Regions from separate parts of the Aerococcus sp. Group 1 genome, predicted to be linked through region 1. Evidence: predicted binding sites of a transcription regulator. Region 1 holds the regulator's gene; the other holds the start of a gene.

The links. The regulator Rex, encoded in region 1, represses fermentation and respiration genes when NADH is low (regulators of the CRP and FNR family bind a similar motif). The targets are predictions, from matches to a motif close to TTGTGAANTANTTCACAA.
Region 2: a site for Rex is predicted at 1,504-1,521, ahead of HMPREF9243_RS04710 (FMN-binding protein). Genes of this name have one in related genera too.

The regions. Positions count from the first base shown of each region.
Region 1 is NC_015278.1:1,846,812-1,850,122, reverse strand. Features, by position in the region: gene HMPREF9243_RS08610 (ABC-F family ATP-binding cassette domain-containing protein) at 1-947, opposite strand, end outside; gene HMPREF9243_RS08605 (redox-sensing transcriptional repressor Rex) at 1,183-1,827, shown strand; gene groES (co-chaperone GroES) at 2,185-2,454, shown strand; gene groL (chaperonin GroEL) at 2,535-3,311, shown strand, end outside.
Region 2 is NC_015278.1:1,022,389-1,025,699, reverse strand. Features, by position in the region: gene HMPREF9243_RS04720 (mechanosensitive ion channel family protein) at 1-558, opposite strand, end outside; gene HMPREF9243_RS04715 (TetR/AcrR family transcriptional regulator C-terminal domain-containing protein) at 697-1,341, opposite strand; gene HMPREF9243_RS04710 (FMN-binding protein) at 1,644-3,197, shown strand.

The DNA.
Region 1 (3,311 bases):
ATGTGGGGACTTTTTTCGTCTTGCTTAGGCTTTTCGATTTTGGGCATCTTTTCGAGTTGCTTACGCCGACTCTGGGCCATCTTGGTGGTCGAAGCCCGGACCAGGTTACGAGCCACATAGTCTTCTAACTTGGCGATTTTCTTTTGTTGTTTATCATAGGCCTTTTGCCAACTTTCGAGGCGGACGGCTTTTTCTTTGAGATAGAAGGAATAATTGCCCTTATAATATTCCATACTGTATCCGGTCATTTCATAGGTCTCGTTGGTGACATGGTCTAGGAAATAACGGTCGTGGCTAACGATTAATAGGGCTCCAGGATAAGAAGGCAGGTAGTCTTCGAGCCATGTCAGGGTTTCAATGTCTAAGTGGTTGGTGGGTTCGTCAAGGATAAGAGTATCGCGTTTTTCGAGGAGGACCTTGGCCAGGGCTAGCCGAGTCCGTTGACCACCAGATAACTGATTGATGGGTTTGTCGTAATCTGACTCGGGAAATTGAAAGCCGTGGAGGACCATGCGGATTTCGGAATCATAGCCATAGGCGTTGCTTTGGTTGACTTCTTCTTGTAATTGGTCATAGCGTTTGAGAGCCTCTTGGTAGGATGCTTCATCCTGGGCATCGGCCAAGTCTTGAGCGGCTTGCTCAGCATGGTGGATGAGGGCGATGGATTCTTTAAAAACCGACCGCATTTCTTCATAAATTGTCCGTTGACTATTCTCAATGGCAGCATGTTGGTCCATGTAGGCAATGGTCTTGCCCTTAGCCCGGGTGACTTGCCCTTGGTCGGGTTCCTCAATGCCCGCTAACATTTTTAGTAGGGTGGATTTGCCGGTACCGTTTCGCCCGACTAAGGCAGTGCGACTATTATCTTGGATGGTCATTTGGACATCTTGGAAAAGAATATCGGAGCCAAAACGTCGCATGAGTTTTGATCCTTGTAGTACAATCATTGGATCCTTTCCTCCTAAATCGTTTATTATTGTCTTCACTAGTGTATCACATTTTATCGGCAGATATTTTTTGGCTTTGTGAACTTTCCCTTAGAAAGGGGCGGTATTATTCACAAAGTTTTAAAATTAATGAAAATTAGCTGAAAAGATTTATGTGATTTTTTCACAAAGTTCTTTTCATTTTATGATTTAGGTGATAAAATGTATTTGATATCTTGTGAAAAGGAGTGGAAACATGAAGGAAATTCCACGTGCAACGGCTAGGCGGTTACCGCTTTATTACCGTTACTTGCATAATTTTAAGAATATGGGTAAGACACGGATTTCTTCCAGTGAACTCAGTGAGGCGATCAAAGTGGATAGTGCCACTATTCGTCGGGATTTCTCACATTTTGGTGCCCTAGGGAAGCGTGGTTATGGTTATGATGTTGAAGCTCTCTTGGACTTCTTTAGTCGCCAACTCTACCAAGACCGCCTCACCACAGTTGCTTTAATCGGGGTGGGTAATTTAGGGAACGCCTTATTAAATTATAACTTTAAACGGACCAATAATATTCGGATTGGGGCGGCCTTTGATATTAATCCTGAGATTGTAGGAACAGTCCACAGTGGGGTACCGGTTTACCCAATGAGTGAATTAAAGGAACGGATTCAAGAAATGGAAATTCTGATTGCCATTATGACCGTTCCGGAAAAAGTCGCTCAAGATACCGTGAGTGAATTAGGAGAAGCTGGTATACAAGGCATCTTGAACTTTACTCCGGTGGTTTTAGATGTTCCTGAAGATATTCATGTCCAAAACGTCGATTTAGCCAATGAGCTGCAAACCCTGATTTACTACATTGGTAATCGAAATGGTGAAAATAAAAAGAAAGGTTAGTCGAACTAGCAAAAGTTAGCAGGCCCTAACTTGAAGATCAGGTCTAACTTTTGTCAGTCGCTTAGTAAAGTCCTCTTAATTGAGGGCTTTTTTCTTGTCATCAATAGTAAAAATCAAAGAATAAAGAGTTTAATCTAACTTAATTTCCTAACTTTAAGGGCATATACTTTTAAATGACATTTTATATTTTTAAAGTTATAAAAGTAAAAAAGGTCAAAAAAAGTCAACAAATCACTTGATTTATAGTTAGAAATGTTTTACTATAAATATTGTAAGTTAGCAGTCGGAGTTGATGAGTGCTAACAAACCATTAAAAGTGTTATTAATTAGTAAGAGAAAGTTGGAGGGATATTTTAAATGTTAAAGCCGTTAAATGAACGTGTGATTATTCAAGTCCAAGAAGAGGAAGAAAAAACTGCTTCTGGCATCGTTTTACCATCTGCTGCTAAAGAAAAACCTCAAGTAGGTCAAGTGGTAGCCGTTGCTGATGCTACTGATGACTACACCCCTCAAGTTAAAGTGGGTGACCAAGTTATTTTTGAAAAATATGCAGTAAGTGAAATCCGCTATGAAGGGGAAGATTACCTCATCATTAAAGAAAAAGATTTAACTGCTGTAGTTGAATAATCATTGACTGAACTTCGACAATCAACAAAAAAACATTGAATTCTCGATCATGTTTAGATTTAAAATAGGAGATAGATAGAATGGCCAAAGATATTAAATATTCAAGTGATGCAAGACAATCTTTAGTAGAAGGTATTGATAAATTAGCTAATACCGTGAAAGTAACCTTAGGACCTAAGGGACGTAATGTTGTCTTAGAACGTAGCTATGGTTCTCCATTAATCACCAATGACGGGGTGACTATTGCTAAAGACGTTGAATTAGAAGATCACTTTGAAAATATGGGAGCTAAATTAGTTTCTGAAGTCGCTTCTAAGACCAATGATGTTGCCGGTGACGGGACAACTACCGCTACCATCTTAACTCAAGCCCTCGTCCATGAAGGCTTTAAGAACGTGACAGCAGGGGCAAATCCTGTGGGTATTCGTCGTGGGATGGATCAAGCTATCCGCAAGGCAGTAGAAGCTTTGAAAGAAATTTCTGTTCCAGTGAATGCTAAAGAATCTATTGCTAACGTTGCGGCAATTTCTTCCGGCGACCAAGAAGTTGGTCAATTAATTGCTGACGCTATGGAAAAAGTAGGCCAAGATGGTGTTATTACTATTGAAGAATCACAATCCATGGACACTGCCTTAGACGTTGTTGAAGGGATGCAATTTGACCGCGGTTACTTATCCCAATACTTTGTAACCGACAATGATAAGATGGAAGCTGTTCTCGATGATCCTTACATCCTTCTCACTGATAAGAAGATTTCTAATATCCAAGATATCCTTCCATTATTAGAACAAATCGTACAACAAGGCAAATCCTTATTATTAGTGGCCGACGATGTTGAAGGTGAAGCGCTTCCTACT
Region 2 (3,311 bases), 820 kb from region 1:
CATGACGTCAACCACAACAAAAGGACTGTCATGATTGTAATTATATACAGCGTGGTCAAATATCCAACGGTTAGGTACCGAAACATAGCGTCCGGTATAGGAGCGTTTTTCAGTTAACTTGCCAATCTCAGCCAAGTTAATTTGTAAAAAGTCAAAATCGACTACTTCACCGGAAACGCCATTAATATCGATTGCACTACCTATTCTCAGGGGCGAGCGAACATAGATATAAATATAAGCAACCAAGTCAACGATAATGTCTTTAGACGCTAAAGCCGCAAAACCAACCACGATAATTATCATTACACCGAATAATTCCACTCGGGTAAACCAAATACTTAAAATAAAAAAGCTAATTAAGAGGATCAAAATTAAACGGGTAACCCGGATAAAGGCCTGCGCTGTACTGTCTCGTTTAAATAAGCGGGGTAAGAACCAACCCAAGGCCTTCATAAATAAAAACCCAATTAAAATAAGTCCTAAAGAAATCAAAACATTTTTGACAAATAAATCGGAATCAGATTGGTCACTGTTTAAGTAATCTAAGAATTGATGCATGCCCTCATCCTTTAAACAACAAAAAATTAGTCACACTTCTTATGCCTAGTTTAGCATGTATTTATAATTTTGTACCGTCCAATCTAGCAGACCTATTTTACCTGTTTTCCAAGCAAAGAAAAGATCGGACTAAAATATTTACTTGCTTTTGAAGTAGTCCGGTCGTTCAGAGACTTCTAGCTGAACATCGTTTAAAATCTTTTGAATCTTTTCCTTAGTAATATATTGACGACTGGCTAGGTCTGAATCTTGAAACATTTCTAGAACCGCCCCAGGCGCATTCCTGAGTTCCCATTGAGTAATCTCGATCATTGGAATCCGCATCTCTTCCTTTACCCAACGACTGATCATCTCCAAACATCCCGCTGAAGCAAAGGAAAAAGCATAGAGATCTTCAGTAGACACATAGTCACTGCCACTGGCTGCTTGTTTCATTTTAATTAGCCATTGATAAAAATTATCAAAAATGAAATGTGAAAAGGAATTTTGTCCTACTGTTTTAAAGGCTTCCTGGTAATAAAGCGGATCCTTAGCCACAATATAATAATATTCAGCCACTGACCTGGCATAGAATTCTAAACTCTTTTCATAGGGTGAACTGTTCTCTGCTAATTCTCTGACAAAATAATAATTCATCACATCATACTTATCATGAAAGCGGCGGTAAAAAGTCGACCGGGCAACGCCGGCTTCCTTTAATATATCTTCAACAACAATATGATCAAACCCCTTCTCAACCATTAAATGACTAAAAGCATTAGTAATTCGATTCTTAATTTTCATTGGCGGACTCTCCCCTCACTAGCCTTTATTTTATAAGTAAGAGCTAATAAAAACAAAGGAAATATTTTGTATCGCTAAGAAGTCATCGCTTTATGATAAATTATAAGTAAACTAAAGAATTAGGGGGCAAGGAATCATAGATATTGTGAACAAATAGATAAGTAGTGATTTTCATGACAAAGATCATAATCTAAGAAAAGGAGAATCGATTATGGCTAAATATAAAGCAGGAGTTTATTCTGGCGATGCCCAGGGCTTTGCTGGGCCACTAAAGGTTAATGTTACAGTTAGTGAAGAGGCTATTGAAAAAAATTGATGTCATTATTCAAAAGGAAACGCCTAATGTCGGCGGCAAAGCACTTCCTATTCTTATCGAGCGTGCTCTAGAAAATAATTCTGTGGATATTGATGGGGTTTCCGGGGCTTCAGGAACAACTAAGGCCTTTAAGAAGGCGGTCGGTAAGGCCCTAAACCGGGCGCAAGGCATTGAAGAAAAAGAAATCACCTATACCCCAGGAACCTATGCCGGTGAAGCCAAGGGGTTCTCAGCCCACATTCAAGTCAATGTCACTGTTTCAAAAGATAAAATTGAAGACATTGAAGTTACCCAACAATATGACACGGCTGAAATTGGTGGGAGAGCCATGCCGATAGTCATTAAACGAATTCTTGAAGCGAATTCGACCGAAGTTGATGGCGTTTCCGGGGCTTCCCTCTCCTCAAACGGGATTAAAAATGCCGTTAACTTTGCCTTAGAGGTAGCTAGTGGTCAACGTGAACCTTTAGCTAAATACAAGGCCGGCAAGTATACTTCTGAAAGTGATGACATGCGTGTGACCATGACTTTCTCGAAAAACGCCATTGAGGACCTACAGTATGACTTAACTAGCGATAAATTGATGGATCAAAAACCTGCCATTGATAAAATGCGCCAACAAATTCTCGATCTACAACAGTTTGAATTTGACTCGATTTCAGGGGCTAGTCAATCTAGCCAACAAATGCGTCAAAATACCATGCATATCTTAACAGATGCTTCTGATATCACTTATGAAGACCGCCTATCAGAATCCCCTATCAAAGATGAGATGCGGGTTAACTTTAAAAATGGTAGTTTGACCCTCGAACAAATTAACGCTATTTTGAATGCCATTGGAGAAGAACTGATCTTTGTTGGACCAGACTTACGCTTCCAATACTTTAACGAAGATGCTAAGACATATACCTATTCAACTTCTCACCTAGGCGAACTTTATACAGACTGTCACCCACCACAAGCCCGTGGCGTTTCCAGAAAATTAACCTATGAATTAGCAACCCGACAAAGAAAAAGTTATTCATTCTGGTATGTCGACGGCAATGGTGATAAATTATTTATTACCTACCAGGCCTTGTTTGATAGTCAAGGAAAATACATTGGTTTATTAGGTTGGACCTATAATGGACAAGGTATCCTTGATACGATCGATGAACCTGTTCGTCGCGGCAGCTTTGGCGATCCAAATATTCCAAACAAATTATTAAATGAAACGGAAGAAGAATTAGAAGAGTACTATGCAACTAAGGTTGAAAATGACCCTGGCCGCGATTACACGGTAAGAGAATTAAAACGCTTAGATCGGGTGGCGGCTATGGACGGCGAAAATCTTGATAGCATGTCAAGCCCAACTGTCAAGAAGAGTGGCAAAGATGAGGAAGCCAAGGCAAGTCCTAACGAAGACACTATCTCTAGTGCCTCCTTAAAAGCAGATGAAGTCAAAGCTGGAAAAGCTGAAATTGAAGAAAGTCAAAGCAAAGATAAAGAAAAGGACGATAAGCAAACAGACGCTAATTCCTCACCTTCAACCCTTTATTAAACTCATTTTACGCGACTAGGAACAAATCAAAAGGCGACCGGGAAATCTATTCCTGGCCGCCTTTTGATTTGTTAAGAATTTAGCACTTATGTCAAGCACTATCATTTTACTGCA